3 regions of the Streptomyces sp. NPDC127177 genome follow, and region 1 is predicted to be linked to each of the others. Evidence: riboswitches for the same ligand, from Rfam matches in the RefSeq annotation. Region 1 holds a riboswitch; each other region holds the start of a gene.

What was found. Region 1 has a riboswitch for cobalamin ahead of ACFVJX_RS26745 (ribonucleoside-diphosphate reductase subunit alpha). Riboswitches for the same ligand answer to the same signal wherever they lie in the genome.
Region 2: another riboswitch for cobalamin. It lies ahead of ACFVJX_RS11035 (FecCD family ABC transporter permease); the one in region 1 lies ahead of ACFVJX_RS26745 (ribonucleoside-diphosphate reductase subunit alpha).
Region 3: another riboswitch for cobalamin. It lies ahead of ACFVJX_RS06020 (ABC transporter substrate-binding protein); the one in region 1 lies ahead of ACFVJX_RS26745 (ribonucleoside-diphosphate reductase subunit alpha).

What each region holds. Positions count from the first base shown of each region.
Region 1 is NZ_JBHXUW010000049.1:37,890-41,134, forward strand. Features, by position in the region: gene ACFVJX_RS26745 (ribonucleoside-diphosphate reductase subunit alpha) at 1-1,948, opposite strand, end outside; cobalamin riboswitch at 2,090-2,220, opposite strand; gene ACFVJX_RS26750 (GNAT family N-acetyltransferase) at 2,280-2,792, opposite strand; gene mctP (monocarboxylate uptake permease MctP) at 2,907-3,245, opposite strand, start outside.
Region 2 is NZ_JBHXUW010000013.1:111,371-114,615, forward strand. Features, by position in the region: gene ACFVJX_RS11025 (ABC transporter substrate-binding protein) at 1-175, opposite strand, end outside; gene ACFVJX_RS11030 (ABC transporter ATP-binding protein) at 191-973, opposite strand; gene ACFVJX_RS11035 (FecCD family ABC transporter permease) at 973-2,082, opposite strand; cobalamin riboswitch at 2,182-2,312, opposite strand; gene ACFVJX_RS11040 (hypothetical protein) at 2,567-3,245, opposite strand, start outside.
Region 3 is NZ_JBHXUW010000005.1:152,174-155,418, reverse strand. Features, by position in the region: gene ACFVJX_RS06030 (glycoside hydrolase) at 1-200, opposite strand, end outside; gene ACFVJX_RS06025 (GH25 family lysozyme) at 567-1,406, opposite strand; cobalamin riboswitch at 1,844-2,030, shown strand; gene ACFVJX_RS06020 (ABC transporter substrate-binding protein) at 2,063-3,245, shown strand, end outside.

The DNA of each region.
Region 1 (3,245 bases):
ACACGCCCGCGATGGAGGCGATGGTCGCCGTCGGCGCGATCGCCAGGAGCAGCGAGTTGCGCATCCCGCTCTTCGCGACCCGGGCCCGCAGCGCGTCCCAGCGCTCCGGCCAGTTCAGCTCGGTGTCGTAGTGGTCGGGGTGCAGCACACCGCGGGCGGCACGCGTCTCGGACCAGGCGGGGAAGGGACCCGCGGGGGTCGTCCCCCCTGCACCGGAGCCTGCCGAAGCTGCTTGGGGACGCTCGGCGAGATCGCAGGACGCCTCGTAGGCCGCGAGCATGATGCGCTCGGAGATCCTCGTCGAGAGCGCGCGGGCCTCGGGGGAGTCGAAGGGCAGCCGCAGCTGGAAGAAGACGTCCTGGAGGCCCATCGCGCCCAGGCCCACCGGCCGCCAGCGGGCGTTGGAGCGCCCGGCCTGCTCGGTCGGGTAGAAGTTGATGTCCACGACCCGGTCGAGGAAGGTCACGGCGGTGCGCACGGTGGCGTCCAGGCGCTCCCAGTCGATGGTGCCGTCGGCGACGAACGCGCCGAGGTTGACCGAACCCAGGTTGCAGACGGCCGTCTCGCCGTCGTCGGTGACTTCCAGGATCTCGGTGCACAGGTTCGACGAGTGCACGACGCGGCCGGGCTCGGCGGTCTGGTTGGCGGTCCGGTTGGAGGCGTCCTTGAACGTCATCCAGCCCTGGCCGGTCTGCGCGAGGGTCCGCATCATGCGGCCGTACAGCTCACGGGCCGGCATGGTCTTGCGGGCCAGGCCCTTGGCCTCGGCGGCCCGGTACGCGGCGTCGAACTCGTCGCCCCACAGGTCGACCAGGCCCGGCACGTCGGCGGGGGAGAACAGCGACCACTCGCCGTCCGCGTCGACCCGGCGCATGAACTCGTCCGGGATCCAGTGCGCCAGGTTGAGGTTGTGCGTGCGCCGCTGGTCCTCACCGGTGTTGTCGCGCAGTTCGAGGAACTCCTCGATGTCCGCGTGCCAGGTCTCCAGGTAGACGGCGGCGGCGCCCTTGCGCCGGCCGCCCTGGTTGACCGCGGCGACGGAGGCGTCGAGCGTCTTCAGGAACGGGACGATGCCGTTGGAGTGCCCGTTGGTGCCGCGGATCAGCGAACCCCGGGCACGGATACGGGAGTACGAGAGGCCGATGCCGCCCGCGTGCTTGGAGAGCCGCGCCACCTGGTGGTAGCGGTCGTAGATCGAGTCGAGCTCGTCCAGCGGCGAGTCCAGCAGGTAGCAGGAGGACATCTGGGGGTGCCGGGTACCGGAGTTGAAGAGCGTCGGGGACGAGGGCAGGTAGTCCAGCCGGCTCATCAGCCCGTACAGCGCGGCGACGTCGTCGAGGGCGCGCTGGGAGTCGTCCTCGGCCAGTCCGGCCGCGACGCGCAGCATGAAGTGCTGCGGGGTCTCGACGACCTGGCGGGTGATCGGGTGGCGCAGCAGGTAGCGGCTGTGCAGGGTGCGCAGGCCGAAGTAGCCGAAGCGGTCGTCGGCACCGTCGGTGAGTGCCTGCCCGACCAGCGCGTCGAGGGCCGCGGCGTGGAGCGTCACGAACTCGGCGGTGCGGTCCGCGATCAGACCCTCGCGGTGTCCGACGGCGACCGAGGCGGAGAAGGACGTCGCGCCCTGTCCGGCTGCCTCGTCCGCGATGGAGCGGGTGAGGAGACGGGCGGCGAGCCGGGAGTAGGCGGGGTCCTCGGAGATCAGACCCGCGGCGGCCTCGGTGGCCAGCGAGCGCAGTTCCGCCTCGTCCGACCGGGCGTTGCGGCCGCGCAGCGCGGCGGCGGCGACGCGTCCGGGGTCGGTGTCGGGCAGATCCGCGGTGAGGTCGGTGAGGGTCCGCAGCAGTGCGGTCCCCGGTCCGTCCTGCGCGGGTCCGCCGGACCGGACCGCTTCGGACTCGGCTGCTTCGGACTCGGCCGCTGAAACCGGATCGGCTGGCGCGATGGTCACGTGGTGCTCTCCCTCGCTCGGCTCGGGGCCGGTGGAGGGAGCGGGGCAGCCGGGCGGAGCGGGACCCGGGGCAGGGCAGCACTCCGTGCGGCGTCCACCGGCCCATCCACGAGGCCCGGACGTCTGGGCATCCGGATCGGTCGAGCCGGATGCGCTGTCGGCAGGTCCTCGGACTCACGGGTGCACAAAAGCGCACCGAGTACACCGTTGCGGGACAGTTCCGGATTCGCACCGGATTTCCCTGCGGCGACAACGAGGTTGAGCATACATGTGGGGGCAGCCGGATGCGGCAGCCCCCACATGTTGTGTCGCGCGAGATATCGGCCTTGCCCTATGAACCCGGCCGAAGCTCCAGGCGGTACGTCAGCAGCTTGAGGTCTTCGAGGGGACTCCAGTCCTTCTCGGGGGTCCGTACGAAGCCGAGGCGCGCATAGATCCTATGGGCGCCGTGCATGGTCGGCTGCGTCGACAGGACGATCCCCCTGACCCCGGCGGTGCCTCGTGCGCGCTCGATACAGGCCCGCACGAGCGCCTCGCCCGCCCCCGCGCCCCGGGCCTCGTGGGAGACCGCCAGCATCCGGAACTCGGCTTCGTCCGGGGCCGCGATATCGGCCCACCGGTTTCCCGGCGGGGCGTACGTCACGCCGCCCAGGACGCGGCCCCGCGTGTCGGCCGCGACGAGCACCTCGGCCTCGGCGGCCCGCCGGGTGACGTCGCGCAGGTGCACCAGGTAGGGGTCGTCGGCGCCGAAGTCCAGCAGCCCGTCACCGAGGTACGCCTCGGCGGTGATCTCGCCGAGGAGGGCGTGTTCGGAGGGCTCGACCGGCCGGATCGTTATGTCCATGGACGGAAGTCTGCCGCACTCCCCGGCCGTGCCCGCAAGCGATTTCCGCCGGGCACGCGAACGGGCCGCCGCACCCCCTGCGCGCGGGGGTGCGACGGCCCGTACCCGGTGTCGTCAGTGGCCGCCCGGTGCGCCGGCCGTGGCCGGCGGGAGCTCCGTCTTGACGCCCGGATCGCCGGCGTCCGCGGTGTAGTCGTCCGGAGCGGTCTCGTCGATCCCCGCGGGGGCCTTCAGAGCGTTCAGGACGAAGGTGAGGACGACGGTGACCACGATGTTCAGCACGAACGCCGTGAGGCCGATGTAGCCGATCTCACCGAGGCCCGGGATCTCCTTGGAGGACCCGCCGAAGTGCGCCTGGGTCGGGCTGGCGACCCCGTACGCGGCGGCCGTCCCGTAGACCATGCCGACCGCCCAGCCGGCGAGCAGCGCCCAGCGGTGGAACCACCGGGTGAA
Region 2 (3,245 bases), on a different contig from region 1:
CGTAGGTCCTCTTCTCACCGCAGTTCTCCACGGTCACCGGGTAGTGGCCCCCGGCCGCGTGTGCCTTCGCTCCCTCTTCTCCGCTCTGTGGGGCGACGTTCGCTCCACAGGCGCTGAGGGCCATGACGGCGGTGAGCGCGAGGCCGAGTGCGGCGGGACGTATCAGGTTGGGCATGGTGGCAGTTGTTCCTCAGGAAGGGGTGACGGGGAGGAGACGGTCGAAGATCAGCTGTACCGCGCCGGTCTCCGGGTGCGGTACTCGATGCGCCCGTACGCCGAAGACCTCGGCCAGCAACTCGGGGGTGAGTACGTCGTGCGGAGCGCCCGAGGCGACAATCCGGCCACGGTCGATCACATGGAGGAGGTCGCAGTGGAGCGCGGCGAGATTGAGGTCGTGCAGAGCGGTGAGCACGGTCAGCCCGCTGGCACGGACCAGGGCCAGCACCTCCAACTGCTGCGCGATGTCCAGATGGTTGGTGGGCTCGTCGAGTATCAGAACCCGCGGCTGCTGGGCCATGGCTCGGGCGATCAGCACCCGCTGTTTCTCGCCTCCGGACAGGGTCAGGAAACCCCGGTCGGCCAGGTGCGCGGCCCCGACCTCAGCCAGTGCCTCCTCGCACCTCCGCCGGTCCTCGTCGGACACGCGTGCTGTCGGCCCCTGGTGCGGCATCCTTCCCATCGCCACGATCTCGGCGACGGTGAAGTCGAACTCGTACGTCGACTCCTGGGGAAGCGCGGCCAGCCTGCGGGCACCTTCACGCGGGCTCATCGCGTGCAGGTCCTCGCCACCGATCCGGACCGTTCCGGCCGAGGGGCTCAGGGCCCGGTACACACAGCGCAACAGGGTGGACTTGCCACTGCCGTTGGGCCCCACGAGGCCGACAAGCTGGGCCTCCCCCGCTCGCAGCGTGATCTCCTCGACGAGACGCACACCGGCGATCTCGACGGTGAGGTCATCGATCTCGATCTGCATCATGCGCTCCCGAAGGTGTAGGAGCGGCGGCGCATGAGCAGGACGAAGCACGGCACGCCGATCATCGCGGTCAGCACGCCGACCGGCAGTTCGGCCGGGGCGAGCAGCACACGCGAGAGGATGTCCACCCAGACCAGCAGCACGGCGCCCGCCGGCGGTGCGACAGCCAGCAGCCTGCGGTGGTCCGCGCCGACCATCATCCGTGCGGCATGCGGGACCATCAGACCGACGAAGCCGATCGCGCCGCTCACCGCGACCAGCGCCCCGGTGACCGCGGCGGAGACCAGGAACAGCTCCTTGCGCAGCCTTCCCGCGTCCACGCCGAGGGCGGCGGCGGTCTCGTCGCCCATCGCCAGGGCGTTGAGGCGGCGGGCCGACCACGCGAGGTGTGCCAGGCCACCCGCCGTGACGCCCGCGGCAATCGGCACGGAGGACCAGGTGGCGCCTCCGAGACTGCCGAGCATCCACATCATGGCCGAACGGGCGGCCTCACCCCGTTCTGCGGCGAACACCATGAACGTCGTGACGGCCGAGAAGCCGTAGTACATGGCCGTGCCCGTCAGGACCAGTCGCAGCGGGGTGAGGCCACGAGCGCTGCGGGCGATCGCGTAGACGAGCATCATCGCGAGAAGCGCGGAGAGGAAGGCTGCCGTGGACAGGGCCCAGACGCCGAGCGCGCCGAACACTCCGAAGATGAGTACGGCGTTCGCACCGACAGCCGCACCGGAGGAGATGCCGAGGACGAACGGGTCGGCCAGGGCGTTACGGACCATGGCCTGCACCGCGACGCCGATGGCCGACAGGCCTGCTCCGACGACCGCGGCCAGCACGGCACGCGGAAAACGCAGTTCCCACACGATGGTGTACCCGGGGACGTCGCCGGGAGAGATCGACCCTCCCGTCAGACCGGCCCACAGGTAGCGCACCACCTCTCCCCAGGAGATCCCGGAGGCCCCGATACCCGCGCCGCAGACAAGAGAGAGCGGCAGCAGAGCACCGAGAGTGATCACCAGAAGTGGCAGGGGCGCACGCCGGGGAGGGGCGGGTCCGCCACCGGTGCGTGCCGCGCGCGAGGGTGCGGCAGGTATGCGTTCGAGGGGAGTGACCACGATCGGATCGCTTTCACCTCAGGCCGTGCACCCTACGATCGAAGGAACGGCCCGGACGCGAAGCGCCTACGCAGCGCCTCTCGCAGTCCACGGCGAATTGACGGGAGCTATCACCGCCACGGGTAATCGGGCTTGCGGAGCCATGGGGCGGGCTCCGCCTACCGTTGCGGGTCAGCGCCGGAATTCGACCGGACTTCCCCCGCGGGGCGATTGCAGCTTAGCGGGTACCGGATGACACAGGTGCACGCCCCGGACCTGGGGCCGGCCGCCCGCACGGTGGCCTCTCCCAGTCCCAGCCGCAGTCGAGTGCGACGAGCTGACGGGCTGACGGGCTGACGGGCTACTGATACTCCCCGTACTGCGGGAGGTACTGAGCCGATGGCCTGGGAAGGATCCAGCAGCGGTTCGACGTGACCCTCCTGAAGTGTTCCGCCGGGCGATACGGCCCGATGCCTCGCGATCGGCGGAACCCCTCCAGTCGTCGTCACACCGCGGCGCCGGCGTCCTCACGCGGTCCCGCCGATGCGGCGTCGGGGGCCCGGCCCGCCGGCGGCACGGCGGGCCGGAGGTCCGGGGCGTCGGCGGTGCTCCCGGCCGCCGCGCGGCGACGTGCAGCGAAGGTGATGGCGATGAGGGTGAGCGCGACGGTCCCGGAGAGCGCGGGCCAGTACACGTAACGGTAGTTGGACTCGGGAGCGGTGGGCAGGTAGGCCAGGATGTACAGGAGCGAGCTGGCCCCGAGGAGCCGCAGTTCCCGGGAGTACGGGCCGGGCCACCGGCGGCGCAGCACGAGCACCAGCGAGACGGCCAGCCAGAACCAGCCCTGGAACAGCAGAGGCAGGTCGCGGGCGGCGCCGGTCACGTAGTTGCGCAGCGCGCCCCTCAGGGTGTCGTTCAGTGGCTCCTTGCGCACCTCCGGGTGGAGCCGGGCGCCGGCGTTGACGTGGGTGCCGTTCCAGAAGACCTGATTGCTCTGGAAGAGCAGCTTGGTGAAGACCTGGATCCGGTATTCGGCGTAGCCCTTCCAGTGCTTCGGCATCTGCTGCGTCCACATCCGGACGACGACGTCGGCGCGCCGGTCCAGATACGTCACGTCGAACGGCTGCTCCTGCGGGAAGCACTGCAGGTACGCGTCGGAGGTGATGTGCCGCTTCTGGCAGTTG
Region 3 (3,245 bases), on a different contig from region 1:
TGCGGGTCACTGGTGCCCCAGGCGTTGTTCTGGACGATGTAGCCACCCGGGGTGGTGGCCGTGCCGAACTGCTCACAGGTCTGTGCGTCGGCACTGGCCGAGCCGGCCGTCGCCGCCATGCCGGTCGCCGAACCGGCGATCAGCACGAGGGCCGCGAGCAGTGGGCGGGCACGGTAGCTCCTGCGGCGCGTGGCATTCATGGGAGTTCCTTCCGTCAAGCAGGGGTGGGGGGAGGACCGTGGGGGTCCGTCATGCTATGGGAGCGCTCCCAAGCGCAAGGGCACCGTACGAAGTCCGCGACGCCCACGGCAAGGAGTCGTGCTCCAATGGCGCGAACTAGTCGTTGCGTCCGTGTCGGCGAACCTGTGGATTCCGTACGTACGGGGCGAGGGGCCTGCCCCATCGGCTCCCTTCCTCCGCCTCACCGCTGAGCCGTCGGCGTCTTTCGGCCAGGCGCGACTCCCGTCCCAGGTGCGCACCGACGGTGCACGAGGGGTGCCCCGGCCGGATGAATCCGACCGGGGCACCCGGATGGCCCGCGGCGGGCCGGTGTGTCCGCCGGTACGTCAGGCGGTGTTGTTGGCCAGGGCCAGCAGGCGGCTGGCGTCACCGCTGAACCGGTCGCGGTCCACGGCGCCGGAGATGCCGCCCACCGAGCCGGAGTCGGTGTACTGCCAGAAGGTCCAGTACGGGAAGCCCGCCGGAACGGAGGGGTTGGACGCGCTGGTCCAGTGCGCCACGAAGAGGGGGCTGCGGGCGGACATGCCGCTCCATCCGCCGGTGCAGGAACTCCACCAGCTGGCGCTGGTGTAGATGACTACGTCGCGGCCCGTCCGGGACTTGTACGTGTTGTAGAAGTCGAGGATCCACGACTGCATGGCGGCGGCCGTCTTGCCGTAGCAGCCGCCCTCCAGGTCGAGCATCCCGGGCAGCGTCAGATTGTCCCGGGACCACGCTCCGCCGTTACTGGCGAAGTAGTTGGCCTGCGTCGCCCCGGTGGAGAGGTTGGGGCGCGCGAAGTGGTAAGCGCCCCGGATCACCTTCGCGTTGTACGCGTTGACGTAGTTGGTGTTGAAAGTCGGGTCCTTGTAGGTGGTGGACTCCGTCGCCTTGATGTAGGCGAACTGGATTCCCGCCGCCTTCACCGACGCCCAGTTGATCGTCCCCTGGTAGTGCGACACGTCGACGCCTGCGAGCGTCGCCTTCGTCGACACGTCGTCCTCGGTGGTGGGCGACACCTGCCGCGTGTCCGCCTTGAAGCTCTCGCCGTCGGCGAGGTAACCGGCGCCCATGTAGCCGTCACCGAGGGGGATGTCGCCGCTTGCGCGTACGGGTTGTGCCGCTGCCGGGCCGGCCGACACGAACGGGACGAGCCCCATGGTCAGCCCGAGGATCCCGGCCACCATCATCTTGCGCAGTGCGGGTCTGGGGTTGTGGGTTCGAGTTAACAACGGGTTCCTCCTGGTGTGACGATGCGGACGATGGATCTACCCGCGTAGCGGAAGGGCCGGCGGCGAGCGCCGGTGCGGATCCGATACGCGAGGGATGGCGGTGCGAACGTTCCGTCAGCTGACCGTGCCGCACGAGGAGCATGTTGATGCGGACACGTCATGAGTGACGCACGGACCGGCTCGCCACGTAAAGGGGGCACCGGTGTACCTCTAAGGTCTAGACCGGTGGAGAAGTCGCTCAGCTGCGATTACGGCAGGTACCGGCCGAGAACTTTCTCCGTCGTGAAACTTCTTGCGGCAGAAGACGGCGGGTGTCGCCCCCGCTCGATGCCGTGGGCGGCCGGCTCCGGCTGCCGAGGCCGGTGGAGGGTGACCGGGCTCCGGCCCCCGTCACCCCGTGCGTCACAATGAGCCCACAAGGCGATGGGGACCAGGAAGCCGGTGCGATTCCGGCGCGGTCCCGCCACTGTGACCGGGGAGCGAATCTCCTGCACGCCACTGTCCGCGTCCGCGGGCGGGAAGGCGGAGGCGAGCGACGATCCGGGAGCCAGGAGACTGACCCGTCGCCGGTCTGACGTTCAGGGGCGAGGACACCCCGGAGAGGATCGACTGTGACGACGCATGCCCTCAGGACGGGCCCCGAGGACCGGCCGCAACCCGGCAGACGAGCCGTGCTGGCCGCCGGAGGGGCACTGGCGCTGGCAGCGTCCGGCCTGCTCACCGGCTGTGGCGGCGACACGAAGGACGGCGGGAGCGGCGACCGGTTCCGTGCCGCGTTCACGTCGGGTGGCTCCCAGGAGACCCTGGACCCGCACGTCGCCCCCAACTTCGTCGACCAGGCCCGCGCCAAGGCCCTCTACGACACGCTGGGCACGTACGCCGATGACATGTCGGTACGCGAACGGCTCGCGGAGTCCTGGGAGAGCGACGCCTCCGGTACCCGGTGGCGCGTGCGGCTGCGTGCGGCCCGCTTCCACGACGGGAAGCCGGTCACCGCCGAGGACGTCCTCTACAGCTACCGGCGCGCCGCGGACCCCGAGGTCGGTTCGCCCTCGCAGGTACTGCTGTCGGCCATCGACCTCACCGCGAGCCGGGCGGACAGTGAGCGGTCCGTCACCTTCGTGCTCAAGGCGCCGAACTTCGAGTTCCCCACCGTGTTCGCCGGACCCGGCACCGAGATAATCCCCGACGGTACGACGGACTTCCGCAAGCCCGTCGGTTCCGGCCCCTTCACCTACGTGTCGTTCACTCCCGGCGGCACCGCCCGCTACCGGCGGTGGGCGGACCACTGGGACGGCGCCCCGCACATCGCCGAGCTGGAGATCGTTCCCGCGAACGAGGAATCGGCCCGGCTCAACGCGCTGCTGTCGGGACAGGTGCACTACGCGGCCGACATGGCCGGGGCCTCCGTGGAGCGGCTGAAGAAGGACGGCTCGATCCGCCTGCTGACGGCCGCGCGCGCCACCGCCCAGCAGCTCCTGCTGCGTACCGGCCGCGCCCCGTTCGACGACCCGCGCCTGATACGTGCCGTGCAGCTGGGCATCGACCGGCCGGCCCTCGTCCGTATCGCCCTGGCCGGCCACGGTGAGGCCGGCAACGACCTGTTCGGTATGGGGCTGCGCGGCTATCCCGACGACATCGCGCCCCGCGAACGCGACATCGACGAGGCGCGCAAGCTGGTGCGGGCCGCCGGCGCGGACGGGGCGCACATCACGGTGGAGACCAGCGCGGTCGACGCCGCGTGGGAACCAGCGGCGGACCTGATGGCACGCCAGCTACGGGAGGTCGGGCTGA